DNA from 3 places in the Cohnella sp. LGH genome. Region 1 is predicted to be linked to each of the others. Evidence: predicted binding sites of a transcription regulator. Region 1 holds the regulator's gene; each other region holds the start of a gene.
The links. The regulator LexA, encoded in region 1, represses DNA repair genes until DNA is damaged. The targets are predictions, from matches to a motif close to CGAACATATGTTCG.
Positions count from the first base shown of each region.

Region 1 (10,828 bases):
TTTTTGGACATTGTGGTGCTTCCGACGGGGGAGAAGCTGCTGCTGGACGAAGACGAGCTGGAAGAGGCGCTGGAGGAAGGGGAGATCACGCCCCGCGATTCCGCTATGGCGCGCAAGACGGCGGCTCGGTTGATGGATTTGATCAAGCAAAATAAATTTCCGTATTTCGACTTGAGCTTACAGCATCGCCGAATGCTGCTAAACAAGCTGGGCTGGGATAAGAGCCCGATATGACGCTCGGTCGGCAGGGAGAAGGGAGGTCGTCGGGCATGGAGACAGCCTTCGAACCCGTTAAACGCGGCAAGTGGAAAAAGAGAGTGCTGCGGCTGTTGGCGCTTGGAGCGGCAGCACTGCTCCTCTGGTGTCTGACGATTTACGTGATTGTCGTTCGGTTCGACGGCATTCCCGGAGAGGGCAAACCGACTCCTTCGGACGTCGGCATCGTGCTTGGCGCAAGGCTTTGGAACGACGAGGCAAGTCCCGGGCTGAAGGAACGGCTCGATCTCGCTCTGGAGCTGTATGAGGAAGGCGCGTTCGCCAGCATCATCGTTACCGGAGGATTGGATGGCGGCGGTGCGACGATTACCGAAGCGGAAGGGATGCGCAACTATCTTACGGCCAAAGGCGTGCCCGAATCGGCCGTACTAATGGATACGCTGTCCCGAAGCACATATGAGAATTTGCTTTTCGCAAAGGACATTATGGAGAGCAATGGCTGGAACTCCGCATTTGTCATCACGCACAGCTATCACGGCTCAAGGGCGGCGGACATTGCGCGGAAGGTGGGCATTTCCCCGTTGCAAGTCAGCGTTACGGATTCCGAAGTGCTGAATGTGCCGTATCATCAAGCGAGAGAGGTGCTGGCCTACACGAAGTGGCTTGGCACGAAGCTGTTCCTATGACTAGGGATCGGACGAACGGAATACATTGGTATTGCGGCTAATCGTCGACTCGAGTTCACGGGGTGAAGCTTGATGAACGTTAAAGCGGGAGCGCCTGAGGCCAAGATGGCTGCTGCTTCGTCTTCCCGTCCGTCCCGGCAAATCAATATTGTTCTGCGCAATGCGGACCAGGATACGACGGCCGGCTATGCAAGCGCAGCCGATCCTTCGGGCAGTCTAAAATCGTTGCCTCAATCCGGCCCGTGGGCGGAATGGCACAAGGAACTGGATCGTCTGGTCGGACTGGACGATATCAAAGAACTCGTCTACGAAATTTACGCGCTGCTGCAGATTATGCAGTATCGCAGCGAGGCGAGCCTGCAGGCGCAGGCTCATGTGTACCATATGATCTTTAAGGGCAATCCGGGCACAGGCAAAACGACGGTAGCCCGTCTGCTCGCGAAGCTGTTCCAGAGCATGGGACTGCTCGCCAAAGGCCATCTGGTCGAGGTGGAACGAGCCGATCTCGTCGGAGAGTACATCGGACATACGGCGCAGAAAACCCGCGATCTGGTCAAGAAGGCGCTGGGCGGCGTGCTGTTCGTGGACGAAGCGTATAGTTTGGCGCGAGGCGGAGAGAAGGATTTCGGTAAAGAAGCCATCGATACGCTGGTTAAGGCGATGGAAGACTACAAGAATCAATTCGTCCTCATTCTCGCCGGCTATACGCTGGAAATCGACTCTTTTCTGATGACGAATCCGGGGCTGCCGTCCCGTTTTCCGATTCAGATGACATTTCCGGATTATTCGGTCGATCAGTTGATCCAGATTGCCGAAGGCATGGCCAAAGATCGCGAGTATACTCTGCTTCCGCAGACGATTTACAAGTTCAGACAGCTGCTCGTCCAGGAAAAATCGGAAGCGATCTGCGATTTCAGCAACGCTAGGTTTGTCAGGAACGTTCTCGAGCGGGCGATCCGCTATCAGGCGGTACGGCTGCTGTCGCAGCATCCGGGCTCGTCGCCGGGGCGTCAGGAGCTGATGGCGCTAAGGCCGGAGGACGTTCGCGGATTGCAACACTAACGGAATGAGGGGACACAGATGAGACAAAGCGCATACGAGACGGAGGCGGCTGGCCTGGAGAGAGCTTTGCTCGTCAGTCTGGTCACGGACGAGGTAAAAAGATCCGGAGCGGACCCTGAGCATTCGCTGGAAGAGCTGGCCTCATTGGCCGAGACGGCTGGCGTCGAAGTCATCGGTTCCGTGATGCAGAATTTGGACTCGCCGGACAACAAATATTACGTCGGCAAAGGCAAAGCCCAGGAAATTCGGGACATCGCGCTGCGCGACGGTGCGACGACGGCGATCTTCGACCAGGAGCTGACCGGCACTCAGGTTCGTAATCTGGAGGAGACGCTGGATCTGAAAATTATCGATCGTACGCAGCTCATTCTCGACATTTTTGCCGGACGGGCCAAAACAAGGGAAGGGATTCTTCAGGTTGAGCTCGCCCAGTTGACCTACCTCCTCCCTCGGTTGTCCGGGCAGGGCAAAAACCTGTCAAGGCTAGGCGGAGGAATCGGCACGCGCGGTCCCGGCGAGACGAAGCTGGAGACGGACCGCCGTCATATCCGGCGGCGGATTACCGAGCTTAAGCGGCAGCTGGAGACGGTGACGGCTCACCGTAATTTGCACCGCGAGCGCAGGCGCAAGGTCGGAGCCGTGCAGGTCGCTCTCGTCGGTTATACGAATGCGGGCAAGTCCAGCCTGCTAAGACAGTTAACCGATGCGGACGTATTGGCCGAGAACAAGCTGTTCGCGACGCTTGATCCGACATCGCGCAGCTTGGAGCTGCCAAGCGGGAAGACGGTCGTATTGACGGATACGGTCGGCTTTATTCAGAATCTGCCGCACGATCTGGTTGCGGCGTTCCGCGCGACGTTGGAGGAGGCGGCGCAAGCCGATCTCCTGCTGCACGTCGTCGATTCTTCGTCTCCGATGAGGGAGCGTCAGATGGCGGTCGTAGAGGACGTGCTGCGCGAGCTTGGCGCGGGCGGCAAGCCGACGCTGACCGTGTTCAACAAGATCGATCTGTTGGTTGAGCAATCGGAACGAGTTCTTATCGGCGGCGCCGACGCGATTCGGGTTAGCGCCTTTGATCCCGAGGATATGGCACGGTTGCGCGCGTCGATTGAGGATCGGATACTGGGGGAGATGGCGACGTTCAGAATTCCGGCGTCTAGAGGGGATTTGGCGTCGCTCGCTTACCGGGTCGGGGAAGTAACCGGGCAGGAAACGGACGAGGAGCATTTACTTCTGTCCGTACGGCTGAATCCGGCGGATATGGAAAGATCGGGACGCGAGCTTGAGGAGTATCGCGTATTTCATACACAATAGCACATTGGCGGAAATAAAGGGGAGCATTATGCAGGCAGCTGAGATCGCGGATTTCGAAAAGCAATGGGAGCAATGGGAGGATGCGGCGGAGGAGCAGGTTCAGGGCGCGTTTCGCAAATTGGACCGCGTCGCGGAAAATAACCAATGGAAGGTCATCCGGGCATTCCAGAAACATCGAGTGAGCGACTTTCACTTCGCGACGTCCACGGGCTACGGTTACAACGACAGCGGAAGAGAAGTGTTGGATCTCGTCTATGCCGACGTCTTTGGGGCGGAGGCCGCGATCGTCAGACCTCATCTCGTATCGGGAACGCATACGATTTCGGCGGCTTTATTTGGTTGCTTGAGACCGGGAGACGAGCTGCTGTTCGTCACGGGGCGTCCTTACGACACGCTGCACAAAGTGATCGGCAAGCCCGGAGACGGGCTTGGCTCGCTAGCGGACTGGGGCGTGACGACGAAAATCGTGCCGCTGCTGCTGGACGGCAGCGTGGATTGGGACGGTGTGGCCGCAGCGACAAGCGAGCGAACGAAGGTGTTCGCGATTCAACGTTCCCGCGGATACGATTGGAGGCCGTCGTTCACGATCGAGCAGATCGCCGCGATGGCTTCGCGCCTCAAGGAGCTGAAATCGGACGCGATTGTATTCGCGGATAACTGCTACGGGGAGTTCACCGAGGAGAAGGAGCCGACAGAGGTCGGCGTCGACTTGATTGCGGGCTCCTTGATCAAAAACCCGGGCGGAGGTTTGGCTGCCAGCGGCGGTTATATTGCCGGCAGGCAGCGCCTGGTGGAACTGGCAGCGTATCGGATGACCGCTCCCGGAATCGGCGGGGAGGTCGGAGCGATGCTTGGAACGACGCGATCGATCTACCAGGGACTATTCCTTGCTCCATTGCTTGTCGGACAAGCCGTGAAGGGCAGCGTATTTGCTTCAGCTATTTTTGCGAAGCTGGGCTTTGAGACGCATCCGCGGTGGGACGATCCGCGAACCGATCTGATCCAGGCGATCAATTTCGCGGGAGCGGAGCCTCTGATTCATTTCGTGCAGGCGATCCAGAAGGCGGCGGCCGTCGATGCGCACGTCGTACCTGAGCCTTGGGACATGCCCGGTTACGAGCACCCGGTCATTATGGCGGCGGGGACATTTATCCAGGGGGGCAGCTTGGAGCTGTCTGCCGATGCTCCTGTTCGCGAACCGTACATTGCTTATATGCAAGGCGGGTTGACTTACGCTCATGTGAAGTTTGCCGTCAAGATGGCGCTGCAAGAGCTCCGCATACGCGGATTTTTGTAAATGAACGCTTCCAGAAACCTTACATTCCTTGACACGTTTTGGGGCCGCGGGTACAATGAAAGTGATTTCAAAGTCAAGCTGGAAGGTTGGGTACGAGATGGGTGACGAGATTCGCAGAAATATGGCGTTATTTCCGATTGGCATCGTCATGAAGCTGACCGACCTGACCGCCCGCCAAATTCGCTATTACGAGCAGCACGAGCTCATTCAACCCGCCCGTACGGATGGCAATCAGCGATTGTTTTCTTTTAACGACGTCGAACGACTGATGGAAATCAAGTCGCTGATCGAGAAGGGCGTCAATATTGCGGGCATCAAACAAGTGATGAATCCGGTCGGTCAGAACGAGAACGAAGGCACGATCATTAACGAAGTGTCCGAGGTAAAGCGGAGGGAGCTGAGCGATTCCCAGCTGCATCGGATGCTTAAGCAGGAATTGCTGCAGGCTAAGCGTCCGGGTCAGGTTTCTCTGATTCAAGGGGAGCTCTCCCGGTTTTACAAGAACAAGTAATTACTCATCCGCTTTAGGAGGCTGTCATGACCTACACACGTGAAGATATTACTCGGATCGCCAAAGAACAGAACGTTCGTTTTATTCGACTGCAATTCACCGATTTGCTCGGTTCGATCAAAAATGTGGAGATTCCGTTCAGCCAGCTGGAGAAAGCTCTCGACAACAAAATGATGTTCGACGGATCCTCGATCGAAGGATATGTTCGCATAGAGGAATCGGATATGTACTTGTATCCGGATCTCAGTACCTGGGTCGTGTTTCCGTGGGTCACCGAGAATAAGGTCGCGCGCTTGATTTGCGACATCTACATGCCGGACGGCACTCCGTTCGCAGGCGATCCTCGCGGAATCTTGAAGCGTGCATTAGAGGACGCCGAGAAAATGGGCTATACGACGATGAACGTTGGCCCTGAACCGGAATTTTTCTTGTTCCAGACGGACGATAAAGGTTATCCGACCGCGGAGGTGAACGACCAGGGCGGTTATTTCGATCTCGCTCCGACGGATCTCGGCGAGAATTGCCGTCGCGATATCGTGCTTACGCTGGAAGAGATGGGCTTCGAGATCGAAGCGTCTCACCATGAAGTGGCTCCCGGGCAGCATGAGATCGACTTCAAGTACGCTTCCGCCGTCAAAGCGGCCGACCAGATTCAGACGTTTAAGCTCGTCGTGAAGACGATCGCGCGCCAGCACGGCTTGCATGCGACGTTTATGCCCAAGCCGCTGTTCGGCGTGAACGGGTCGGGAATGCACTGCCATCTGTCGCTGTTCAGAGGCAACGAGAATGCGTTCTACGATCAGAGCGACAAGCTGGGCTTAAGCGAGGAAGCCCGTCATTTTATGACCGGCATTTTGAAGCATGCGCGCGGCTTTGCGGCGATTACGAATCCAACGGTCAACTCCTATAAGCGTCTGGTTCCAGGTTACGAAGCTCCGTGCTACGTCGCTTGGTCCGCAAGCAATCGCAGCCCGATGATTCGCATTCCGGCGTCCCGCGGCCTCAGCACGCGGGTTGAAGTTCGTAATCCGGACCCGGCTGCAAACCCTTATTTGACACTTGCCGCCTTGCTGAAGGCTGGTCTTGACGGAATCAGCAGCAAGCTGCCGACGCCGCCTCCAGTAGATCGCAACATCTATGTGATGAGCGACGAGGAGCGGATCGAAGAAGGTATCCCGAGCTTGCCAATCGACCTAAAAGAAGCTCTGTCCGAGCTGTTGCGGGACGACATCATCTGCGAAGCGCTTGGCGACCACGCCCTCAGCCACTTCTACGAGCTGAAGGAAATCGAGTGGGATATGTACCGGACGCAGGTTCACCAATGGGAACGGGATCAGTATTTGACGCATTATTAATTGGGAAGATTGTTGTAATATCAGGGGTTTAGGAGATTTAAGGTTTGGGGGCAGGAAGGGGTTTAAGACGGTTATTCTATCGTCGCCCCCGAAACGCCCCTTATTTTTTATTTTTGCCAACAGCGAGATTAACAAGCCCATAATGAATAACCCGGGGGCCTAGACCCCCGGGCTATTCTATTTAAGAAATCCCGCACTGCCAGTGGCCAGGCGGGGATTTGCATATCAAAGCTTAAAGCCCGACAGTTTATCTAGGCTGGCTTTGGAATTTCCAAGTCGAGGGGCAGGACCGGCATTTTTGTTCGCCTCGTGCTCGAGGTTTCTTAGGCGATGCAATATCTCGCTTTGGTATTCCAGAATTAGGCCAATTGCAAAAAAGACGATGCCGGAAACAGCTCCGCTGATCCACCAAGCAACTGCAATGCCCCATCTGAATTCTGATACATAGCTGTCAGTTTGGTTTGCCTGAATAAACCCGGCAATAACAGCAGTCAAAAATGTAGCGATGGCCAAGCCTTTTAATATCTTATCCAACAATATCACCTGATGACTTCCCCATCGGATGGGGGATTTGCTATATTTTCATGTTCACATCATTTTACATCAAACGACTTAGTTTGACGATATGTGGAATCAAATCAAATAGCCGAGGATTCAGGCTCTTGGGCTGCATCTGTCGAGGACAGCCCGCATAAAAAAAGAACCTCAATCGCCGCTTAAATGGAGGGTGAGGTTCTTTCGTATGCGTAAGTATAGTTGTTCTCGTACTATGCGAACACTTCGAGATCGCCAATCATCACCAAGTATTAGTGAAGCGAGCGGATCAGGCCGATAACCTTGCCAAGAATGCTGACGTTGGAGAGGCGAAGCGGCTCCATGCTGGCGTTCTCCGGCTGCAGGCGAATGTGGTCGCGTTCCTTGTAGAACGTCTTGACCGTTGCTTCGTTGTCTTCCGTCATCGCTACGACGATGTCGCCGTTCACGGCGGTCGGCTGCTGGCGCACGATCACGTAATCTCCGTTATGAATGCCCGCTTCGATCATACTCTCGCCCTGGACGGACAGCATGAATACCGGCTGTTCTCCTACCATGGAGATTGGAAGCGGGTAATACTCCTCGATGTTCTCGGTGGCCGTAATGGGCACTCCCGCCGTTACTTTGCCTACAAGCGGGACTGTGCGAACGGAAGCCGAAAGTCTGTGCATCTGATCGTCTTCGTCGCCAAGAATTTCGATCGCGCGGGGTTTGGTCGGATCGCGCCGAATCAGACCTTTCTTCTCCAGGCGATCGAGGTGACCGTGCACGGTAGAGCTGGAAGCGAGTCCTACCGCTTCGCCGATCTCGCGGACGGAAGGAGGATAGCCCTTCTCACGCACTTCGGTTTTAATAAATTCAAGTATGGAATTTTGTCGGCTGGACATCTTGGTCACGCCAAAACCTCCCTATTAAAATAGCTCATGATGACAAATTATAGCACAGAACCCGAGTTCGCACAAACACTCGTTCTAGAGAACGAACGTTCCTGAAATCGTTGACATGAACATGTGTTCGTGTTACGATGTGATCAGAACAAATGTTTGGGGTGAGCGGAATGGTTCATACATGGGTTTCTACTGGAGCAATTTCTGCAACGAAGGCACACAACACGGCTCAGATGACATATAATCGCGATGTGAAGAATAAGGAAGGCTCTTTGAATTGGAGAGCGGCCAGAGGGCTGTTTGTGCTCGTGGCGTTCCTGCTTCTATTCAGCGGCTTTACGCTGATGCGCTCGTTCGCTTCTACCGGAGAGTTGGCGCCTGCCTCGAACGATGAAATCGTAATTTCCGTTGACAGCGGAGATACGTTGTGGGAGCTGGCCCGTACCTATAAGGACCCTGCGCTCGATACGCGCCAAGCAGTCCATGTTCTAATGGAGCGCAACAGGCTTTCCTCTCCTGCTTTGCAGAGCGGACAAGAGCTGATCTTTCCTGCGAATATATTGCCTTGACTTGATGATATAGAGGATACAAGAAAGATCGGCGAATCATTATGCCGGTCTTTTTTTTGATGGTTAAGCAAAGCTTGTCCAGACAAGGCATTGATTCTTGACAAGCCCTCGGCGAAAGTGGCAAAGTAGAGAAGATGCGAAAAGGGGAGTGAGACACCGATGGAGATGGAACAGTTGATTAACCGTATTAATGAATTATCCCGGAAGAGCAAGAGCGAAGGCTTAAGCGAGCAAGAGGTCGCGGAACGGGACCGTCTGCGCAAACAATATTTGTCGGTATTCAAAAGCAACTTCCGCCAAGAACTGGATCGGATCGAGGTCGTCGATCAGCCCCAGATCAAGCATTAACGATAGATATGCAGTCGGAAGAAACCGCAAGATGACGCAGAGGGAACCGCAAGCTGATGGAGGAAGTTCCGACACAACTAGAGGTTCAGGGCGTCGTCCGTAATGTGACGAGGAGGAAGGTTATGTCCCGCTCATGGGAACGAATGGTGACGAAGAACACCAAGCAGATCAACAAAAAGCGCAAAAAAGAAGGCAAACAGGGGATTGCCGCCAATGCCCCGCAGATTGACCGGTTTCAGGGACGGAACTATGTAATACCTTCTCTGTTAGTATTGTTGATTTTGTTCTATATTTTGTTGTCGCAGCCCTGGTCGGATAAATTCCTTCAGGATCCGACGCTGTTTTGGGTGACGATCGGGTGTTACGTTCTGCTTGCGGTGTTTTACTATTTCAGGCGGCCCTATTTGGCTGTGAGTCGGGATACGCTCGAGACACGTAAATTTACGGGCTACAAGACGTTGCGTCCGTCGGAAATCCGTAAAATCGTCGTTCAGCCCGGTTATGTCCTGATCGAATCCGTCAAAGGAACGAACTGGGTATTTTCCAAGATCATGAACCGTTATCCGATCAGCCGAATGGCCGAGCGGCTTAAAGTGTATGCGGAAGTGAACCGGGTAGATTATGAGATTAAAACAAAGTGAGGAACGGAAATGTCGATTAAAGCGGTGCTGTTTGATTTGGACGATACTTTGCTTTGGGACGATCGGAGCGTAAGCGAAGCATTCCGGTCTACATGCCGATATGGTGCCGAAGCGACGGGAGTGGACGAGCAGGAGCTGGAAGCAGCCGTGCGCCGCGAAGCAAGGGCATTGTACGAAACTTATGAGACTTTCGGATTCACCCAGATGATCGGCATCAATCCGTTTGAAGCGTTGTGGGGCAAATTCGAGCGCGGAGAGCATCCGATGTTCCGTAAGCTCCAAGAGCTCGCTCCCGGCTATCGTCAGACGGCCTGGACGAAAGGGTTGGCTGCGGTCGGAGTGGATAATCCCGGGCTAGGGTCTCAGCTTGCGGAAATGTTCCCGACGCAGAGAAGAAAACTCAAATATGTGTACGACGAAACGTTCGAAGTGCTTGAAGAACTGAAAAAGTCGTACAAGCTGCTGTTGCTGACGAACGGTTCTCCGGATCTCCAACAGGAAAAACTGGACGGAATGCCCGATCTGATTCCCTATTTCGATGCGATTGTTATTTCCGGCAATTTTGGCGAAGGCAAACCTTCCTCTAAACTGTTCGCGCATGCCATGGAGCAGATCGGAATTTCGGCGGAAGAGGGCGTCATGATCGGGGACAAGTTTACGACAGACATTCTCGGCGCTAACCGGATTGGAATGACATCGGTGTGGATTAATCGGCATGAGGCCGTTCGCAACGACGATATCGTTCCGTCCTACGAGATTGAGAGCTTGACCGAGCTTCCAGAATTAATTCGTACATTAAATTCGCGCTAAGCGTTTTTTAGTGACTTAGTCACGGTGAACGAGACCGATTTCACCTAAGCTGAAATAGAGTTCACTATTTCATGCGGAGGGATCGGAATGAAAAACGTGGGAACCGTCGATAGAGTATTGCGCATTCTTGTCGGCCTTGGCGTGCTGTCGCTCTTCTTCCTGCTGGAAGGCGGAGTGAAATACGTCGGCTTGCTGGGGCTTGCGGTGCTGCTGACGGGACTGGCCGGGAGCTGTCTGATGTATAGAGTGATGGGCTTCAACACCTGCAAGCGCTAGGGCGTGTCCGCAAACCCGCTCAGGGGCGTCTTTCACCACCTTTTCGCCCCCTGCTTCGTCACTTTTGCTTGACGTACCCCCAGTACGCCTTCACAAAAGTTCCTTGCATGGAACGAAAATTCGGCCAAATCTGCTGCCCTCGGAGTATGCAGACACGCCCTAGGCGAAGTAAGAGACGGCACGACGAAAATAAGGGCTATCCCCTCTGATCGTAAGATCAAGGGATAGCCCTTCGTCGTATCTAGCATCTATTTTACGAATGTCGGATCTTCGAACGGATCCGCCACCCAGCCTGCCGGCTCAATAAACAGACGGACCGCTA
Region 1 is NZ_CP072117.1:2,885,252-2,896,079, forward strand. It holds gene J4772_RS12100 (ribonuclease FAU-1 family protein) at 1-234, shown strand, start outside; gene J4772_RS12105 (YdcF family protein) at 270-902, shown strand; gene J4772_RS12110 (AAA family ATPase) at 975-1,964, shown strand; gene hflX (GTPase HflX) at 1,983-3,278, shown strand; gene J4772_RS12120 (methionine gamma-lyase family protein) at 3,307-4,575, shown strand; gene J4772_RS12125 (MerR family transcriptional regulator) at 4,673-5,086, shown strand; gene glnA (type I glutamate--ammonia ligase) at 5,113-6,441, shown strand; gene J4772_RS12135 (hypothetical protein) at 6,667-6,984, opposite strand; gene lexA (transcriptional repressor LexA) at 7,248-7,871, opposite strand; gene J4772_RS12145 (LysM peptidoglycan-binding domain-containing protein) at 8,033-8,431, shown strand; gene J4772_RS12150 (DUF896 domain-containing protein) at 8,591-8,779, shown strand; gene J4772_RS12155 (hypothetical protein) at 8,902-9,420, shown strand; gene J4772_RS12160 (HAD family hydrolase) at 9,430-10,230, shown strand; gene J4772_RS12165 (YgaP family membrane protein) at 10,318-10,506, shown strand; gene J4772_RS12170 (1,2-dihydroxy-3-keto-5-methylthiopentene dioxygenase) at 10,755-10,828, opposite strand, start outside.

Region 2 (10,828 bases), 2.2 Mb from region 1:
GAAGTATCTGTACACGGAAAAAGGCGTGAAGCTGAACGGCGAGAAGGCTAAAGGCATTATGGCCGTCAAAGGCGCTCCGGACTTGGTGAAAGAGTTTATTCCGGAATCGACGTACAACGTATATAAAGCAGTAGACAACGGAATCGTTACGGTTAACGGCAAATTCATTTCCGTTGCCAAAGGCAGCAAGTACAACCCGAGCGACGATATTTACAAGCCAATTTCCTCTCTGATGAACAAACAAATGACTGTGGCTGAATACGGAGACAAGCTGTACGGAATTTTCACCAACATTCAGAAAGAATTGAAAGAGAACGGAGCACAAGAGTAAGTAAGCGAGTAAATGTGCTTCTGCTTCCGGAAAACCTGCCGCGCGTTTGGATGAACCCGGCAGGTTTTCTCTATCTCAAGAAGCGAAAGGAAGAGCCTGACTATGAATATGAAAACAAAACGGGGGTTCTTTATCGCGGCCTGTCTGCTTCCGGGTCTGGCCTTTTTCCTCCTGTTTAAGGTATATCCGACCATCCAGATCTTTCAGAAATCTCTTTATTTATGGACGGGAGTTAGCGACGAACCGAAATTCATCGGTCTGCAAAACTTCGTAGATATGTTCCACGATGACGTATTTCTGCTGGCGCTTCGCAACACGGGATTCCTGATGCTGATCGTTCCGGTCGTGACGCTGCTGCTTGCGCTGGTCAACGCCTCGCTGCTGACGCAATCGAAGCTCAAGGAGAAGGGCTTGTACCGGACGGTCTTCTTCTTCCCCAGCATTCTGTCCTTCGTCGTTATCGCAATTTTGTGGTCCTTCATCTATCACCCGACAATCGGCTTCGTCAATTCGGGACTTGAACTGCTCGGTTTGGATAACTTGGCCATGTCTTGGCTGGGAGACGAGCGGACGGTGCTGTGGGCGCTGGCTGTCACGATGATCTGGCAGGCCGCAGGTTATTACATGGTGATGTACATGGCGGGCATCGACGGCATTTCGCCGGAGCTCTATGAAGCGGCGAGCCTGGACGGCGCAACGCGGATCCAGCAGTTTTTCTACATTACGATCCCGATGCTGTGGGAGATTATTCGAATCACGATCGTCTTCAGCATTAACGGCGTGCTGTCCATCAGCTTTATTATCGTGTCCGTCATGACGGCCGGCGGGCCTGACAGACATTCGGAGGTCCTGATGACCTACCTGTACGGGCAGGCGTTTACGAATTCCAACTTCGGCTATGCGATGGCGATCGGCGTGTTTATTTTTATCATCTCGATGCTGCTGGCGCTAATCAGCAACAAATTAACGGACAAGGAGGCGCATTAACATGTCGGCTTATACCCATGCTGCAAAATCCGGCGGAATTCTCTCCAAATTGTGGGGCAATCTTGCCGTTCGGATTTTCCTGTTCGTCCAGACGTTGATTGTTTTGTATCCTTTGGTTTGGAACCTGCTGGCGTCGTTCAAGACGAGCACCGAGGTCATGGAAAGCCCGTGGTCTTTGCCGGCGGCACTGAACTGGGACAACTACGTGCGCGCCTTCACGACGGCCAAAATCGGCGACTATATGATCAACTCGGTGCTGGTCGTCGTCCTGTCGATGGTGATGCTGCTGTGCATGGCGGTACCGACCGCATACGTGCTCGGGCGCATGAAATTTCGCGGACGCGCCTTCCTGTCCAACTTCTATATGGCGGGGCTGTTTATCGGCGGCGTATACATTATCGTACCGCTCTTCATTATGATGAACGATCTGCACATGCTGGACAACCGTCTATGGCTGAGCGCGCTGTATGCAACAGGCACGCTGCCTTTCTCGGTTTTCCTGCTCACGGGCTTCATGAAATCCATTCCGCACGACTTCGAAGAAGCGGCAATGATCGACGGCTGCGAATACTTCGGAACTTTATTCCGCGTGATTATACCGATGGCGCGTCCCGGGATCATTACGCTGATTGTGTTCAGCTTCTTCGACTTTTGGAACGAGTACGTGCTGGCGTTGACCTTGATAACGGACGATACGAAGAAGACGATCCCGATCGGCCTGGCCAACCTGATGCAGATCCAGAAGTTCGCTACGGATTGGGGCTCGTTGTTCGCCGGTCTTGTTATCGTGCTCGTGCCGACGATCCTTGTCTACGCACTGCTGCAAAAAAAACTGACAGAAGGCATGATGCTTGGCGGAGTAAAAGGATAATGGACGGTTTGTGACGAAGATAACAGGGAACCCAAGGGAATCCCAAGGGAATCCAAATTTTGGAGAGGGGTTGTCGCGCAGGTGGCAACGTTCGGCATTCAAGGAAACGACTTTGTATATGAAGGCAATCCGATTCGGATTTTATCGGGGGCGATCCATTATTTCCGGGTCGTGCCCGAATATTGGGAGGACCGTCTGCTGAAGCTGAAGGCATGCGGCTTCAATACGGTAGAGACCTACGTGGCCTGGAACATTCACGAGCCTAAGGAAGGCCAGTTTAATTTCGAAGGCATTGCCGATGTGGAAAAGTTCGTTCGGCTTGCGGGCGAGTTGGGGCTTCACGTTATCGTTCGTCCAAGTCCGTACATCTGCGCGGAGTGGGAGTTCGGCGGTCTGCCGGCCTGGCTGCTGAAGGACAGCAACCTGCGGCTGCGCAGCTACGAGGAGCTGTATCTGGCTAAAGTCGAAGCCTACTTTGACGAGCTGCTGCCGCGCTTCAAGCCGCTGCTGTGCACGAACGGCGGGCCGATTATCGCGATGCAGATCGAGAACGAGTACGGCAGCTACGGTAACGACAAGAAGTATTTGGGATACATTCGCGACGGGATGAAGAAGCGCGGCATGGACGTGCTGCTGTTCACCTCCGACGGCCCTGAGGATCATATGCTTCAGGGAGGCATGGTCGAAGGCGTACTGGAGACGGTCAACTTCGGCTCCCGCGCGGCAGAGGCGTTCCGGAAGCTGCGGGAGTATCAGCCGGAAGGCCCGCTCATGTGTATGGAATTCTGGAACGGCTGGTTCGACCACTGGATGGAGGAGCATCAGTCCCGCCCTGCGGCGGATGTGGCGGACGCGTTGGAGGAGATGCTGGCCGAGGGCGGTTCGGTCAACTTCTATATGTTCCACGGCGGTACAAACTTCGGCTTCTATAACGGAGCGAACCATATACAGAGATACGAGCCTACGGTGAACAGCTACGATTACGATACGCTGCTGAACGAATCTGGCGAGCCGACGGAGAAATATTGGGCGGTGCGCAAGGTGTTGGAGCGGTATGCGGAGCTGCCGGAGGCGAAGCTGCCTGCGCCGATTCCGAAGCGAGCCTACGGAGAGGTGCGGCTGGAGCAGACGACCGGGTTGTTCGGACAGCTGGATCGCCTTTCTTCGCCGGTACAGCGCACAAGCCCGGAGCCGATGGAGAAAGTCGGACAGGCTTACGGTTTCATTCTGTACTCGACGCATGTAACCGGACCGAGAAGCGGTATGAACCTGGTTTTGCAGGAAGTACGCGACCGTGCGCTCGTATTTGCGAACGGCAAGTATGTCGGCACGACGGAACGATGGAATCCGGTTGAGCTTCCGCTGGAGGTTCCGGCTGAGGGTCTGCGCTTGGACGTGTTCGTAGAAAATATGGGACGCGTCAACTACGGTCCGCTTATGCGCGACGCGAAGGGAGTTACGGAAGGGATTCGGCTGGGCAATCAATTTCTGTACGATTGGACAATCCGTACGCTTCCGCTGGACAACCTGGATCAATTGGACTTTGCTGCTGCGGCAGAGGCGTCGGAAGGGGATCTTCCGTCCTTCTATAGAGGAACGTTTAAAGTGGAGGAGAAGGCCGATACGTTCGTTCGCTTCGACGGCTGGACGAAGGGCGTAGCTTTCCTGAACGGCGTTAACCTCGGTCGGTATTGGGAAGTCGGTCCGACGCGCACGTTGTACGTTCCTGCGCCGCTGCTGCGGGAGGGCGAGAACGAGTTGATCGTGTTCGAGCTTCATGGCACGTCGGCGCCGGTCGTTCAATTGACGGATAAGGCTGATCTCGGCTAATCGAGGGGAGGAGGAAGCGGAATGGGAGTCTCAATACAAGAAGCGGCGAAGATTTCGCCTTCACCGCGTCAATTGGCGTGGCAGGGGCTTGAGTTTTATGCGTTCGTTCATTTTACGGTAAACACGTTTACAGATATGGAATGGGGGCTGGGCGACGAGAGCCCTTCTCTGTTTGCACCATCCGAGCTGGATGCGGAGCAATGGGTTGCGGCCTGCCAAGCGGCGGGCATGAAGGGGCTTATTCTCACCTGCAAGCACCATGACGGCTTCTGCTTGTGGCCTAGCGCGTATACCGAGCATTCGGTCAAGAGCAGCCCTTGGCGGGGCGGTCAAGGGGATCTCGTTCGCGAGGTTTCGGACGCCTGCCGGAAAGCGGGCTTGAAATTCGGCGTCTACCTGTCCCCTTGGGATCGTCATGAGCGGAGCTACGGAGATTCGCCAACCTACAATGCTTTCTTCCTCAATCAACTGCGCGAGCTATTGACCAACTATGGCGAAGTATTCAGCGTCTGGTTCGACGGGGCCTGCGGCGAAGGGCCAAACGGCAAGCGGCAGGTGTACGATTGGGACGCTTATTACAGCCTGATTCGCGAGCTTCAGCCGAATGCAGTCATTTCCGTATGCGGCCCAGATGTACGCTGGTGCGGCAACGAAGCGGGCCATACCCGCACATCGGAATGGAGCGTCGTCCCGGCGGCGATGCAGGACAACGAGAAGATTCATGAAAATTCGCAGCAGATCGACGACGGAGAGTTCGCCAAGCGCGTCAGCTCGGAGGATGAGGACCTGGGCAGCCGCGATGTGTTGGCGAAGGCCGCCCAAGCGATCTGGTATCCGGCGGAGACGAATACGTCGATTCGTCCGGGTTGGTTCTACCATGCCGCGGAGGACGACCGCGTCAAGTCGACGGATCAGTTGATGGAGCTGTACGAGCGTACCGTCGGGGGCAATTCCACGTTCCTGCTTAATCTGCCTCCCGATACAAGAGGGCTGCTGCACGAGAACGATGTCGCACGCTTAAGAGAGCTTGGCGAGCGAATTAGACGGACGTACGGCACCGATTTGGCTGCGGGATCCGCCGTTCGAGGCTCGGCCGAGAAGGACGAGCCGCACGGGGCGCAGCGCATAACCGACGGAGATCGTTCGACGTTCTGGCAAGCTCCGGAAGGCGTCGAGCAGGCTGAGCTCGTCATCGAGCTAGGGGACGAGCGGACGTTCGACCGGGTTGTGCTTGCGGAGAACATTCGCGAAGGCCAGCGCATCGAGCGCTTCCGGCTGGAGGCGTCGTCCTCGTCGTCCGGCGACGAGGATTGGCGGCCGCTCTACGAAGGTACGGTCGTCGGATACAAGAAAATATGCCGCTTGGCCGAGACGACTGCCCGCCGTCTGCGCCTCACAATCGACGAATCGCGTTGGAGCCCGACTCTGAGCGGCTTCGGGGTTTATCGGAGCGCGGCGGTTGAGGGATAACATATAGCGGTTGAATAAAAAGGTCGTGAGCACGGGTAATTCCGTTGCTCACGACCTTTTTGCGCTTTATTTATGTTTCGGCTTAATGGTCAAAGTTCCAAAGTGAGAATCAATCAGGTAAAGCGTTCCTTTTCCATCGACCAAAATATCATGTAGCGAATTATTGTTTTTGACGATGAGTACGAACCGTTCATTCCCCGCAGGATCAAGCGAGAAAACGCTGCCGCCGTTATCCTTAATATAGACGTTTCCTTTGCTGTCGCTCAGCAGGGCCCCTACTGTATAGTAACCGTTCAGCCTCAGCGGATATTCCCATAGCGTTTTGCCGGAGGCATCAATCTGGGCAATCCCGCGCTTGGCCTTCACATAGTATTTTCCCTTACCGGCTTTCGTCATCACCAGATCGAGCTGGGCGGCTGTCGGTTTGTTTACTTTGGTCAGCTTTCCGCTCTTCAGATCCAAAATTTCGACGCGCGGATTCGGATTGCCGTATGCGCGAACCCATTGATCGGTCGCCGGGATATATCCGGACGCGCTCCAACTCTTCGTACTGCGGTCGAGTTGCTTCTGCCAGAGTAATTTGCCGGTATTGCTCAAGTAATACGCATAATCCGAATCAGTCAGTGCAAGCACGTTATCTCGGGAGTCTATAATTACTTCCGTTAGGCTGGTTTTATGCCAGGTAAACGAGAAATCGGCTACCTCCGTAGTCGTGGCGGTCCACTCCCCTATGTCCGGAACAGCCCAGTTCAGCTCGCCCTGGGGTGACAGGGAAATAAGGTTTCCACTGGCTACCGTAACCAGGTTGTCCCGCGAGTCCATCGCAGAGTACGTGATAAAATCCGGCAATATAAATCGATCGTGCGGGAGAGTGTATGACGATTTTACTTTGCCGCTGCGGTTGATCAGATCGATTCGGTGATCGACAGTGTTATCAAAAATATTCTGACGGATGGTGAACAGAGTTCCCTGTGCCGACAATCCCCAATCCTTCGGAAAGTTTGTATCCGAATCGCTGTAGTCGTGTGTCCACAGCTCGCGGCCATCCGATTTGGAAATCGCTTTCGTAGAGGTGCCGTCGAGCAGCAGTAGGCGGTCTCCGTCTAGCATAGATTGCCACACACTACTCGCTTCATCGCTCCAATCGACCTCGAAGTTTTGGTAGCCTCGAAGCTGCACTTTTTTGCCGCTGTCGTTGGTATAGGGAAGCTCCAAATAATCATTGGAAGGGAGCAGTTTTACTTTGTCCGTTGCCGCAGAGGCTTGCGAGACGCCGGTAACTCCAAGCAGCAAAGCAAATCCGGCGATCAGGCCGATCCATTTTCTGTGCATCAATAAATCTCCTTATAATAGAGTGGCGTTACGGCGATTAGCTGAACGGGCCAATGCTACTTGTTACTTGAGAGACTTGTAATAAGCCGAGAAAACATCGGAGAAGGCTTCCGCAGCCAGCTTAGTTTCCTCCAGCGTATTGTTGGCGCCGCCGATTTCCAGCAGCAGACTGCCGGGGGAGAGCGATTGGTTGTATTCGCCGTTGCCTTGGTGAACGCTCTTGGAGATGACTCCGCGCGACAGACCGGGATACTTTTTGTTCAGCCGTTTGTCCAGTTCGTTGGCCAGCTTCTGGTTGGCAGCATGGTTGGGGTGGGCCGTTCCGATGACGAACAGGATGCGAGCGTAGCTCTTTCCTTTAATCGTAACCGTCGTGTTTTTGCGCGGAACGTCTGCATCTCTATGAATATCGAAGAAATAGGCCAGCGACGGATTGGCTTTCATAGCTTTAGTGACGGCTTTGCGAGATTCCGCGTAGGATTGGGAGAAGCCCAGCTTTTGCGTCTTCAACCGTTCCATGAAATCCTCGGTCTCTACCAAAGAACGGATCCCAGACTTGGTGAGCTTCTCTCCCAAATGTCCGCCTACCAACGTGATGTTGATTTCCGTATCGTCGACGGATGAGCCCGTTACGTTACGGGCGACATTTTTCCAGGATTCCCGATTATGAGTGTGATAGATGTAGACCTTCGGCGTTTCGCGTTCGTTGAGGTTCGTCCGGACGACCCAATTGGCCACATAGGCCTGTTTTCCGCCCGACAGCGTAACGATATACCAGTCGCCTTCGACCCCGGCGATCGGCAAAGTGTCTCCCGAAGCGGCCTTGCCTACGATGTCGTGTTCCAGCCCGGGGCCGCTGCGCAGGTTAGTCTTGTCCACAAACACGACATAACGCAGAGGCGTTTCGGTCTCGACTACCCAGTTGGCGACGTAAGCGCGCTCCCCGCTAGGCAGCGGTACGACGTACCAGTCCCCTGTCGTATCGACGATCGGCAGCGTAACGCCGGGGACCGCCTTGCCCACGATATCGTAATCCAATCCCGGCCCGCTGCGTAAATTGGTAACGTCTACGATTTTAACGACGCTTCCCTTTGTTGAAGATGAATTGTTGGCGATGATCCGGCTATTGGCCATATCAGTATTGCCTGCAGGCGCGACGGATGGGGAGGCTCCGTAAACAGGAATGAAAGCGACGAATAGAAGCAGGACGGCTACGGCTGCGGTAGAAGCGATTTGGCGAAAGATCAAAGCATCCTCTCTCCTTTTTCGGTATTTCGTTCCTACCTTTTTTCGACAAGGTTGAAGTAAAAGCCTGCTATTTGTCGGAAAAATATCTCATTCTTTACACGAGAACATATGTTTGGTATAATGAAAAAAGATGAATAAACGGCGAGTGAAGCACACTCCGATAAGCGCCTGAAGGCGCTCGGGGCGTGCTTTTTTTCGCGTTTGCGGAGGTCGCCTGAGAGAGGATGTGGTGTATAATGAAGGTAACGGATCGGCATAAGAAGGAGAAGCTGAAGCTCGATCAAATGATGCGCGTGCTGTTTCGGTTGTCCAAGAGGCTGACGGTGCAATTGATCAACGGTTTGTTCGGGGAGCGGTTTGCGACGGAGGACGTAAAGGCGATCCACTACGGCAATGCCGAGTTTATCTTGGACGAGTACGAACGGATCGTCGGCGATTTGTTCTTGAAGCTGGATACGCGCCGCGGACTGCTTCATTATCATGTCGAGTTCCAGACGCTTAACGATCAGTCGATGGTTATACGCATGTTTCGCTACGGCTTCGAGAAGGCGTTGGAGCTGGCCGCGGGAAGAGAAGACAATGGTTTGCCCTTGCTCGCATTCCCCAAACAAATCGTTATTTTTCTGGAGGAAAACGAAGCGATCGGCGAGGAACTCGCCTTCCGAATGCGGCTACCGGACGGAACGGAGACGGTCTACACGGTACCGGTGCTGCGTTACTGGACGCTGTCGCCCCGAGACCTGCAGGAGCGGCGTCTGTTCGCGCTGTTGCCTCTGCAAGTGTTTGGCTCTCGCAAGAACATGCGGCTTATTGCCGCCAGCACGCGCACGGACGACGAGAAGCGTCAGTTATTCGCAGAGGAGTTCTCTCGTTTAAAGGCGACGATCGAGGAGACGCTGGCGGTTATCCGGGACCTACATCGGCAGCGGCTGTTACCTACTGGAGACATGGATCGGATATTACAGGTGCTGGGGAACATACTAAACTACTTATACCGACATTACGGCGAATACAAACAAACGGAAGAGGAGGTAAGCCACATGATCAAAACGTTTATTCCCGAAGCAATGAAAAAAGGAAGGGAGGAAGGCAAAAAAGAAGGCTTAAAGGAGGGAGTAAAAAAAGGTCAGCTCAAGGTTGCGCGCAATCTGCTGAAGCTGGGAGTCGATTTGGACACGATCGTTGAAGCGACCGAGCTGACTCCTGAGGAAGTGACAAGACTGGAAGAGAAAAAATGAAGGCAGCATGATCGTATGGCTGAGAAAGCTAGAGAGTGACGACACGATCGTTATTTAGAACTACCCTCCTCAAGTCTGTCGAAGGACAGGCTTTTTTGAACGATTCAGAAAGTATAAAATTCGCTATCCTTATCTGAATCGTCTCCGACAAAACGCATTCATCGTCCAGAGGACGCCGAAGGCGTTTTTGCTTGTTTGCGCCGATATTACGCATAAAAAGTCAAACAAATCATCATAGTGCTAATCCGGTGCCAAGCGAAAGCGACTATAATGAGAAGTTAGACGAATCGCCATTCGACAGGGAGAGACGCCACGATGAACAAATTCAGAATTCCATGGAGAAACTCCGTCTATATGAGAATGCTGCTGCTTTTTATCGCGATTCTGACCCCCGTCTATGTCATTGGGCTGTTGATCTACAACTGGGGGATTCAGGCGGTGAAAGAGCAGGTGTATCAGTCGATGGACTCCCAGACGGCGTATTACCTGAACGAGCTGGAAACGAAGGTCGAACAGATGAAGATTTTGCTGCTCGACAGCCTGAACGACGACAATCTCAACAATCTGGCGACGATCTCTCCGATTATGAAAATTTCCGAACGCCGCAGCGCGATTACGAGATTGCAGCAGCGGCTGTTCGCGATCAAGAGCAGCAGCGAACTGATCGAGGATGTTGCGGCTTATATTCCCGGGACGGATACGCTCGTCTCGGGCGTTTACGGTTACGATAATATCGGACAAGAAGGATTGAAACTACTCGGGCGAACGGGCCAACGGTTCACGACCGCTCCCGAGCTGGACGGGGATACCCTTAAGCTGAGGGCTCCGTTTCCCAACTCCAGAAATCGAAAGCCGCTGTTTCTAGTCGAAGTGACGTTATCGCTAGAGCAGCTGGACAAATCTCTCTCCTACCTGATACAACCGGGACAAGACGAAGATGCCGCATTGATTCGAGCTTTCAGCGGCGAACGGGTCGCGGGAGCGCGGACGGGGACGATCGGCTTTGCCATGAGTACGAGAGAGCCGCCTTTTCCTCCGGCAGCGGACGGCAAAACGTTCGCCGACGTCGAAGGGAGGAGCGTCTTCGCCGTCTATCATTACTCCAAGAAGCTGGACATGACGCTCGTCAAAACGGTGGAGATCGATTCCGTGACGGGGCCGGCTCAAACCTATCGGAAATGGTTGTGGTTTTTCCTCGCGACGGGACTGCTGATCGTGCTATTCTTCTCCGTATCGCTGTATCGTTCCATCCATAAGCCGCTCGTGACGGTGATTCGCGCTTTCGGCAAGCTGCAGGCGGGCGATCTGAAGGTGCGCATTCATCGCAGGAACAAGGACGATTTCAACTACTTGTACGCGCATTTCAACCGGACGGTCGAACAGTTGAATTCCTCTATTGATCAAGCGTACAGGCAGACGATATTGGCGCAAAGGGCCGAGCTCAAGCAGCTGCAGGCGCAGATCAATCCGCATTTTCTGTACAATAGCTTCTTCATGCTGCACCGGATGGTGAAGATGGAG
Region 2 is NZ_CP072117.1:694,699-705,526, forward strand. It holds gene J4772_RS02765 (carbohydrate ABC transporter substrate-binding protein) at 1-331, shown strand, start outside; gene J4772_RS02770 (carbohydrate ABC transporter permease) at 434-1,318, shown strand; gene J4772_RS02775 (carbohydrate ABC transporter permease) at 1,320-2,189, shown strand; gene J4772_RS02780 (glycoside hydrolase family 35 protein) at 2,271-4,019, shown strand; gene J4772_RS02785 (alpha-L-fucosidase) at 4,041-5,489, shown strand; gene J4772_RS02790 (outer membrane protein assembly factor BamB family protein) at 5,556-6,821, opposite strand; gene spoIIP (stage II sporulation protein P) at 6,885-8,069, opposite strand; gene J4772_RS02800 (RpnC/YadD family protein) at 8,306-9,307, shown strand; gene J4772_RS02805 (sensor histidine kinase) at 9,623-10,828, shown strand, end outside.
Region 2: a site for LexA is predicted at 8,171-8,184, ahead of J4772_RS02800 (RpnC/YadD family protein). Genes of this name have one in related genera too.

Region 3 (10,828 bases), 1.9 Mb from region 1:
TCTCCGCCTTCCGTTCCGACTCGAGCGGCTGCAAAATCCGGCTCTCATCAGAGGAGGAAATAACGACTCCGCGTTCGTCGGCAATATAATAGCCAGTCGCCTGAGACGGGCCGACCGGATGATAGACGGAGGACAGCGTCTTCTCGCTGACATTCACGAACAGGTAGCCGAGCGTATCCATCGTCTCGGTATCCAATATTTTTTTGCCGACGGTGAGCACGGCCTTCTCCTTATTCATCACCCAGTAGTCTCTGCGTTCCATCGGAAACCACTTCATAATGCCGTTGCTCGCCTGCACTTCGCGGAACATCGCGCTGACCAGCGCTTCGGCGGTTCCTTGCGTCAGTTCAGCGTCCGTCGTGTACACGTTGCCGTAGCGATCGACGAACACCGCCGATTCGACCTCGCGAAAGATCAACTGGGCGAAATCCAGCTTGTTCTCGATTCGACTGCGCAGCGCGTGATCTTCGCTAAGCGGCTGGGAGCCGCCGAGCTCGTCGGGCGTCTCGGGCGTCTTCAGCTCGACCTCCTTGTTCAAATCCAGCATGGCGTTGTTGGCGAAGCTCTCCGCGTTGGCGACAATCGTATCGATTCTCGTCGTGATCAGGCGGGACTCGTCCTGCATATTCTTTTTCGTTTTGGCGATAATCGCCTCCGTATTGATCTGGTAGGATAGAACGCCCAGCAGCAGCAGGGGGATAAACACCAGAGGAAAATAAATAAAAATGATTTTATTTTGAATTCGTTGGTTTCTGAACCAATTGCCGGTTCCGTCCCTCATCGCTATCGGCTCCTTGTCGCAGGCTTTTGGATGAGTATCATCATAGCATAGACGCACGTTCGGCCAAACTTCAAAAAGGACCCCATTTCCGCCTTAGCGGAATTGAGGTCCTTTCGAATCCATATTGTATGTCCCTTTATTCTGGGTCTGCAAGCTGCGCCGACAGCGTTATTTTCTGTAGACGGTTTCAAACAGCATAACGCCGTAGCTGCCCGCCGGGGAATCGACCTCGATCCGGTCGCCTCTGCGGGCAAGCAGCAAGCGGCTGCCCAATGGCGACAAAAAGGAGATGTGGCCCAGGTCGGCGTCGATCTCGTGCGGCAATACGAGTTTATATTGCTCCTCCGAACCGTCGAGCTCATCGACGATCGTGACGGTTGAGCCGATCCATACGCAAGCATCGGTCTCGCCGATAATATCGCCATCCAGATAGGCTTGAATATGATCGCAGTATGCAGAGATTAAAGCGTGAATCGCATCTCTCTTAGCCGCGTCGGGATGCGCTTTTCTCAGCAGCTCGGACGTTTCCTTCTCGAAATAGGTCAACTGCTCCAGCAAATCTTCGCGAAACGCTGTCTCGACACTACGGCTCATACAGAGTTTCACCTTCCTTGCCCGCAGATACATACTCCGTCAGCAGCTTAAACAACGATTTCATAAACCGTTTCCTCCCTATAAGAAAATAGGCCCTCGCGAAAAGGGCCTTAACCGTATCATATCAGACTTACCGCTTTCCGACTAATAGGAATTATGCAATCTTGCCTTTTCATGCCAAAAAGCGTACATATGTTCACATTCGGAGTTATACTGGATATAGGAAATATCGCAGAAAGGGGAGACGACATGAAGCCGGATATACAGGACAAGCATCCGAAGACGCTGCTTAACAAAGGAACCGGATTCCTCGGCGGATACACGCATTCGCTGAATCCTTATACAGGCTGCACATTCGGCTGCTCCTATTGCTATGTGCGGCAAATGCCGGTAAACCTGTTCCGGGAAGGCGAATGGGGCGCATGGGTGGACGTAAAACGGGGAGCAGACGCACTGCTGCTTAAGGAGCTGCGCAAAGCTAAAGCCAAAGGCCCGGTGACGATCTTTATGTCGTCCAGCACAGACCCTTACCAGTCTATCGAGCATAAGGAGCAGGTGACACGATCGCTGCTGGAGGCAATGGCCGATGAGCCGCCCGACTTCTTGCTTGTGCAGACGCGCAGCCCGCTCGTGACCCGGGATATCGATCTGTTCGGACGTTTGGGCGATCGGGTGCGCGTCAGCATGACGGTCGAGACCGACCGGGAAGACATTCGCAAAGCCTTCTCCCCTTACGCCCCGCCGATCCCCGCCCGCTTGCATGCGCTGCGCGAGCTGACCGCCGCCGGAATTCCGACGCAAGCGGCGGTCGCTCCCGTGCTGCCTAGCACCGAAGCTTTCCCGGAGCTGCTGGCGCAAGCTACGGATCGCGTGTGCGTGGACGATTATTTTATGGGCGACGGCAGTGGAGGCACACGCACGCGCAGCTTGGGTATCCATTCGCTGTACGACAGGCTGGATCTGCAGGAATGGAACCGTCCGACAGCTTATCGAACCGTACTGGAGCGGCTTGGCCGAGCGTTCCCCTCCGAGCGGATATTCGTCAGTCGCGAAGGCTTCGAGCCGTAGAGAGGAACCCGCAAATTTCCTCATCCGGCCGACGCTCGCTTCATTTCACAGTTCAAGTACGCCTACTTTCCATACTCGAAATTCCACAAAGCGCGTTCGCTCACGGAGAGTGCCGTCGCCCCCGCATCCAGAATGCCGTTCGCTTCGTCCTCCGTCTGAATCAGACCGCTGGCGATCAACGGAATGTCGGGAAGCGCGTCCGCGAACGCACTAACCACCTTAGGAATAACGCCGGGCATCAACTCGACCGCGTCGGGCTTCATCGTTTGCGCCATTTTCAGCCCGTTGGCCAGCGCCAACGAATCCAGCACGAACAGATGAAGAACCGCGTACAAGCCCGCTTGCTTCGCCTCCTTGATCAGATGACTCTTGGGCGTCACGATTCCGTTGGCGCCGACGAAGTCGCGGACAAACTCGACGCTCTCCCGATCGGTGCTCGACAAGCCGCGGATCAGATCGAGATGCACGAACGCGCCTTTGCCCTGCTCCCGCGCCAGTCGTACGCCATGAATGACGTCCGTTAAGCTCCCCCCCATAAAAAAGAGATGGTCGACGCGGCTGCTTAACGCGATATCCAGTTCGTCGCTCGTACGCAGCGCGGCGATGACCGGCCTTCCGGCTAGAAGATGCAGCAACGACATCTTTTTATCCTCCTATGGTGAAGTGGCAGGCAATAGATGAATGACGCGATAGCCGCCGGCAAATCCGGGCTCTGTCACATATTGGCAGGAGCCTCGTCCGAATGGCGTCGCATGGCCGAAATGAACATGACCGCAGAAAACGCCGACGAGATTGTCATACGGATTGTTCAGCAGCAGCTCGTGGAATGCCCGGGTTGCGGCCGTCGTTTTCTCGACCATCCATTCTTTGCGAAGCTTCTCGTCCCACCCTTCCGCCGCCATCATAATCGGAGATCCCCAAATTTTCACGACTTCAGGCAGCAGGCTGGGAACGTAAATCGGAATATGCGAGAACAACAGCGTCGGAAGCCCCTCGGCCAACCGCTCCCGGAAAAAAGCCAATTGCTCTTCCGTAATCTGATAAGTGCTGTTGTCGATCGCGACCAGGTTGACGCCCTGCAGCGCAATGGCCCGATACGCAGGCTGTCCCCCGGTAATCCGGGCGAACTTGGGATATTGGACCGCGCGCGTCCGCTCGCCCCAGCTCTGATGCGGATACTCCCAGTCGTGATTGCCCGGCGTGTACAGATACGGCATGGCAAGTCTCTCCAGACGCCCTTCAAGATGCTCCAAGTTGCCTATCGTGGCCCCGTTGACGACATCGCCCGTCAGCGCGACGCAGTCGAACGACTTGTCGTTGGCATAACGCAGCGCATCGTCAAAGTGGTTTCGCGTCGCCAGCGCGTCAAATCCGTAAAGACGCATCGATTCCGCGAATGCCTCTTCCCCGTCTTTTAAGTCCGTTTCGTTCATATGGCAATCCGTCACATGCAGCAGCGATAGCGGCCGGATTAAGCCCTCGATTTTAATAATCGCTTGTTTCTGATTCGGAACCGGCACATGCTCGATTCTCATACGTCTAATCCCTCCATGATTCGCCTTAGCTCCGCCAGATCCTCCACGATCCAGTCCGCAGCGCGATACTCGTCCGCGGTTCGGCTTCGTTCCGCCGCCGTCCTTCCGTCTAACCATATGGTGCGCATTCCCGCGCCGCGGCCGCCGACAATGTCCGTATTATAATTATCGCCGATCATTACGCATTCTTCAGGCCGCGCTCCGCATCGCTCCAGCCCATAGGCAAACAGGTGCGGCTCAGGCTTGCCGACATATTCCGCCCGCAGCCCGGTTATCGCTTCGACCGCTGTGGCGAGCGCTCCCGTCTCCGGCACTTTGCCGCCATCGAGCCCAGGGTGGGACAAGTCGGCGTTGGCCGCGATCAAGCGCGCGCCGGCCCCGACGGCAGCGCCGAGCATTTCCAGCTTTCGGTAGTCAAAGGCGATATCCAATCCGATGACGGCCGCATCGACCGCAGCTTCCTCGTTATCGGAGACGACGATGTGCCCGGCGGCGCTCAGCGCCGCGCAGAGCTCATCGCTGCCCGCCGCCCGGATTGAAAGCCGGCCATAACGCTCCGATAAATACGTCCCGACGCAATCTGTTGCGGTTACAACATCCGCGGACGGCGTCTCCAATCCCATTGTCCGCAGCTTTTCGGCAATGCTCTTGGCCGACGAACGGGAATTGTTGGTCACGAAAATTACCCGTTTGCCGGATTGTTTTAAAGCATCGATTACCTCTGTCGCGCCCGGCGCAAGGGCGTCGCCAAAATAGACGCAGCCGTCCAGATCGAATAAATAGGCTTGGAATGAATAAAACAATTCTCTATGCAAGACCGTTTTCCCCCTTTTTCGGACATAAATTGTTTGAATGTGAGTCGGACAACGCTCCTGGAACGGCAAAAAGCTCCGAACGGCAAACAGACCGCGAATAGTCGCGTCCCTTTGCCATTCGGAGCTTTCTCTCGTCCGTCACTCCAAACGTCACGTACAGTATGGCACATCCCTGCGTCTTTGACAATGCGGGTAATGACGGATAGGCAGATCCGTCAGTTCCGGATCTGCGAATCGAAGCCGTTGCAACCAACATTTTTCGATTCCGTAAAGGTATAGTGAAATGTTTATTGCATGATATAATGAAGTCGGTTTATGTCAAATTGAGGGAAAAAGGCGAACAGGTCGAATAAAGCTATGCTGCGGCGCTACCACCAGTATCGTTCCATAATTTACGAACAGAGGCTGACTTCCATGGCGCAAATAGCGGCTGACGTGGGAAAGCAGCCGATTGTCGTCAGTCACGAGCTGGAGAGAATGGCCTATTTGGGACTGCTGCCGAACGTTCATATCGATCCGATTACCCATACGATAGTGCTGATCTCGGATCGGGCAAATCCTCCAACGGATGCGGCGGATAGCTCTCCTCCAAGAACCGTAAATTGCTCCACTTGCGGAGCGAGAACTGTGCTGCGGACCGGAGAAAGCAAGGAATGCGATTATTGCCATACTATCGTCAATTATGCGTAACGACTTCTTATCGGAACGAGATGTAAAAAAGGCCCAAACGACATAGCGACTGCGAAAAATCGCTTCCCTTGCCGCTTGGGCTTTTCTTTGTCCGGCACTTGCCAGTTCGGACGATCGTTTCCGCTCCTATTACGGCCTCTCAGATTGTTACGCGCCCCATGAGGTCTGCCTCTACGGTCGAACTCGCCAAACCCCTTCGCCCGCTTCGTTCTCTCCTTCTCTGACCGCTTCGATCGTCCAGCCCCGGCCGTAATCTGCAGGGAAGCCGAGGATGGAATCCGGCTGGCCCGAGTAGTATTCGTATAGCCGCAAAGCGAACAAATACGTATGATCGTCGACGCGGCGCTTGCCGGACAACTCGAAGGTCATATGGTGCGGATTGGAAGTTCCGCGAAAGAATGCGTCCAATTGTTCAGGTTCTTTGCCCGCCTTCCAATCTTCGCTTACCCATTTCAGCCCGGCCTCGGGATCTCGGCGAGACCATGCCGAAGCAAACTCGTTAACCGCCTTTAGAGCAAACAAATACTCTCGCGTAATTTGCGGCGGATTGACGACGGCTGGAGACGACCCGTCGGATAGCGTCAGCTCCTCCAGAGGCCTAAGCGACGCGGCGACGAACAGCAGTTGCTCCTTGCTGTACGGCTTGGCCGTGCTGATCGACAGATACGTCGAGTCTCGCTGCAAATACCAGCTCCCCCCCGCCTCGCTGTCGGGAAGTCCGATCCATTCCGCCGTATATTCGGGAAAATACCGCTTCTCGGGAGGTACGCCTCCGCTATCCTTCGGTCGCAGGTCCGTCTTCGATTGACGAATCGAGAAGTGCGGGTACGATAGCTTCAGTACGCCATCCCGTTCACGTTCCGCCTCCACCCCGTAATCGGTCGCAATGCCTTTGCGCGGTACGAACGGCTCGAAAACGTGCAAGCCGTCGGCAAGCTCGCGAATGCGAAGCACCTCCTCGCTCGTATACGGGATTGCAACGAAGCGCTCCGATTCGTACTCCTCCCTCGAATACGTCTGAAAATGCTTTAATCCGTTCCGTTGCAGCCAGTACAGCTTATACGACGAACGATCATCCTGTCCGTAAGCGGCCAAAATCGCGCCTTCATCAGTAAAAGATACCGCGTCGGTATGCAAGGCATCGTTCAACGAGCTTCGCTCTATGCGCCCGCCATTCCACCGGTATACCGCCATGCGCGGACTCGTTCCGGCGGCAGACACCACCTCCAACTGCCCGTCATGGTCGACGTCCATCTCCAAAGCATGCCCTTCATCCACGACAAGCAGCGGCTTCGGAACGCCGTCTACCAGCTCGAAGTAGCGGCTAATCGAGGCGGCCGCTCCGACAGAGCCTTGTATTTTGAACGCTTCTTTGCCGAATAGCCATAGATTGCACACCGTCAGCTGATTGTCTTGATCGTAAGAATAGCCTGCTATCGCTCCTAAATCGTATGCAGCCTCCCCCTTAATCAGGGCCGCATAAAGATGATCGGAGTCGTTTTTGCGCGCATAGACGACAACTTTGGGCTCCCGCGTACCGTCAACCGCATACAGGCTCGTTTCCTTTACGATACGTTCCGCTTGCTTTAAGCCTCCTTTTAGCAATTGAACCGAACCCCGATTCGAATAGTTCTCCCACGATAGCGGTACATCCCCTTCGTTGTCCGCAACATCGGCGGCTTGGACGATCGAGGCTTGGACGCCCCCCTCGGTATTCACATGCGCAGAACTGTCGCTCTGATCCGGGGCGGAACTGCACGCCGTACCTGACAGCAGAATCGCCGCGGCAACAACCAGCTTAATTCTCATTGGCATCACTCCAAAAATCAATTGTACCCATATAGACGAGTGAGCTCCGAGCTTAGTTGATTTTTTATTTGCTGGAAACAGGAGTATCCGAATTAGAGACCTGCGGAATGGAGATACAGAGAATGAAAGAGAATAGACGTCAGCTTTCTGACCATCACATTGTAAAGGCGAGACAAGATGAAGAAACAGCACCTGTATGCCTTGCCGGAACGAAGGCGGGAGCTTGAGCTTCGCCTGGGAGAAAGCTCCGATCTGATCGCGCGGGAATGTCGTATCGGCCAAGATGCGACTCCGGCATTGCTGATGTGGATCGACAATCTGGTGGATAAGCGCACGTTGCAATTGACGACGCTCTCGCCCTTGCTGTCCATGCAAACCTCGCCTCTTCCTTCGACAGATCCGTCCGAATGTCTGGAAGAGCTATGCCGCTCCTTCGTCTCCGCTCCCGAGGCTAAAGTCGTCGACACGATAGACGAAGCTCTCCCTATGCTCATGAGCGGCTGGACGCTGCTTTTATTGAACGGCGCCAGAGGTATTGCCGCAATTCAGACATGCGGTTGGGACAGCCGTGGGATCGAAGAAGCGCCTTCCTCAACCGTTGTCCGCGGTCCGCGCGACGGCTTCGTGGAATCGCTCGATACCAACATTTCGCTCGTACGCCGCAGACTGCGCAGTTCCACCGTCCGCGTCGACAAGCTTAAAGTAGGCGAGCTGTCGCATACCGATGTCGCCGTGCTGTACATCGATCAAAGGGCGAAGCCGTCTATGGTCGAAGAGGTCAAGAGCCGGATTCGCAACATAAAGATCGACGGCGTGCTGGAATCCCAGTATATCGAGGAATTGATCAAAGACAACCCTGCCTCCGTTTTCCCAACCGTATACAGCACCGAACGACCGGACGATGTCGCCAACATTTTGCTGGACGGCCGGGTCGCCATTATCGTGGACGGCACTCCGTTTGCGCTTGCGCTGCCCACGACGCTGGTTCATTTTCTGATCACGACCGAGGATTTGTATTTGGCTTATCCGGTAGCAACGTTTATCCGTTGGCTCCGTTACGTCGGTTTTATTATGAATTTGCTGCTGCCGTCCCTTTATGTGGGAACGCTGACCTTCCATCCGGAAATGGTGCCTCCGCAGCTGCTCAGTAGTATTCTGACGGCCCGCGAAGGCGTTCCGTTCCCCGTGCTTATGGAAACGCTGCTGATGGAAGCGACTTTCGAGGTGCTGAGGGAAGCTAGCGTCCGGATGCCGCGTTCGGTCGGTTCGGCGATCAGCATCGTCGGCGCATTGGTCATTGGGGAATCGGCCGTACAGGCCGGCATTATTTCTTCTCCCGCTATCATCGTCGTCGCGGCGACGGCTATCGCTTCTTTCACGATTCCGTCCATTGCTCTGTCGGGCACGGTGCGAATTCTGCGGTTCGGAATGGTGCTGCTGGCTTCGATGTTCGGACTGTACGGCATCATGATCGGCGTGTTCCTGCTCGGCATACACTTGGCTTCGATCAAATCGCTCGGCGTTCCGTATTTGACTCCCCTTGCTCCGTTCCGCAAGAAGGAATTTCTGAAAACGATCTTTCGCGTTCCTTGGTTCATGCTGAGCAAGAAAAAAAATCCACGGCGACGGGCCTGAAGGAGATGCCTCTTATGAACCCTTTCAAAGCCGGCATCTGCCTGCTGGCGGTTATGCTTATCAGCGGCTGCTGGGGACAGATCAACTTCGACCAGTTGACCGTCGTATCGGCGATCGGACTCGATCCAGCCAAGGACGGCATGGTTCGGGTGACGCTCCAGCTGTCCAATCCGACGCTGCCGGTCGCTGCCGGCGGAGGCAGCCAGCAGCGCAGGCCTTACGTCAACTATGACGCCGTCGGGGTCACGATTCAGGAAGCGGTGGAGCGCATTCAGCATCAGGCGAAAAAAAGCTTGTTTTTCCCGCAAACGAAAGTCGTGCTGATCAACGAACAATTCGCTCGTCGGGGGTTGGACGATACGATGGATTATTTCTGGCGGGAGACGAATCAGAATTTGAACAGTTGGGTGCTCGTTTCAAGACTGCCAGCGCGACAGGTGCTCGATAAAGCAATGGAGCTTGAACCCGTCCCGTCGGAGGAATGGAGAAAATATTTGCAGGGCGATTGGAAACGTCCGCTCCAGGTCGACGTCCAGATGTACCAGTTCCTGCCTCGGCTGAATCAAATCGGCTATCAAGCCGTCAGTCCGGGCATCGGACCGTTCAATGCAAGCGGAAAAACCGACATTATGGAGATCGGGGATACGGCCGTATTCAAGAACGATCGCATGGTCGGATGGCTCAGCGGGGAGGAAAGCCAGATCGTTAATTGGCTGACCGGCGTCAGTCGGCGCGGCAGCTTCCATACCGACTTCGCCAAGGAAGAAAGCGTCAGCTACAGCCTGAACTCGATCAGAGTCAAAGTTACGCCGCTAATAAATGGGGACCGGCTTGCCATGAAGGTGCGGATCAAAGGAGAAGCCGAATTGCTGACTGCCACTCTGCCGCTCCACTTTGGTACGGAGCATGCGATGCTGCGGGATACGCTGAACAAGCAGGCAAAGCTTGCAGTGGAAGCGACGATCGATAAGCTGTTCGATAATTATGCCAGCGACGTAATCGGCTTCGGAGAAGCGCTGCACAGAAGCATGCCGTCGGAATGGAAAAAACGCAAATCCAACTGGGACAAGGAGCTTCGCGAAGTAGATGTTGATGTTTCCGTCTCCTTCCGGATTAGAAGAACGGGACTGCTCCAATAGGAGCCGCCCCGCTCACCGGATCGGCTCCCGAAAAGGAAGATAAGCATGAATAAACAGCAAATTTCCGAGCGACAGTTTTTCTTTATCATTTTCGTGTCCATCGCATCGCTTACCTTCTTTTCCGTGCCTTCGCAGCTTATTCCGAAGGTGAAGCAGGATCTATGGCTGTCTATGGCGCTAGGCATCACAATCGACGTGTTCGTCGCTCTGCTGCTATACCGTCTAGCCCTTAAATATCCCAGTCAATCGTTTGTTCAATACTCGCGGACAATTCTAGGCCCTGTCGGCAATCTAATCAGCTTGATCGTGCTTCTGTTTTTCATCACCGTGTGCGTGACCGCCATCTGGATCTACAGCGATCTTCTGTCCAGCTCGCTGCTCCCTGACACGCCGCTCATCGCCTTCTCGTCAACGCTGACTCTGTGCTCGGGCTGGGCGGCAATTAAAGGGATTGAAACGATCGCCCGGCTCAGCCAAATTCTCGGGACGATCATGCTGATTACCTCGTTGATCCTGTTCGCCACCTCCATGCCTGTCGTAGAGCTGCGCAATCTGCTTCCGCAGTTCGAGAACGGGGTCAGTCCGGCTTTGATGGGGGCCATCTATCCCGGCAGCTGGTTCGGCATCTGCATCTTGATGGGGATGCTAATGCCTCATCTGCGTCATCCCAGGAAGACGTTTAGAGTCAAAGCGAACGCGGTGTTTCTAGGGGCGCTTGTCATGACCGGATATTTGTTGTACAGTATCACGGTTTTGGGCACC
Region 3 is NZ_CP072117.1:4,771,653-4,782,480, forward strand. It holds gene J4772_RS20595 (cache domain-containing sensor histidine kinase) at 1-781, opposite strand, end outside; gene J4772_RS20600 (GreA/GreB family elongation factor) at 950-1,375, opposite strand; gene J4772_RS20605 (SPL family radical SAM protein) at 1,625-2,443, shown strand; gene J4772_RS20610 (glycerol-3-phosphate responsive antiterminator) at 2,506-3,084, opposite strand; gene J4772_RS20615 (metallophosphoesterase family protein) at 3,097-3,978, opposite strand; gene J4772_RS20620 (HAD-IIA family hydrolase) at 3,975-4,793, opposite strand; gene J4772_RS20625 (hypothetical protein) at 5,208-5,483, shown strand; gene J4772_RS20630 (hypothetical protein) at 5,655-7,292, opposite strand; gene J4772_RS20635 (spore germination protein) at 7,470-8,927, shown strand; gene J4772_RS20640 (Ger(x)C family spore germination protein) at 8,942-10,066, shown strand; gene J4772_RS20645 (GerAB/ArcD/ProY family transporter) at 10,112-10,828, shown strand, end outside.
Region 3: a site for LexA is predicted at 1,561-1,574, ahead of J4772_RS20605 (SPL family radical SAM protein). Genes of this name have one in related genera too.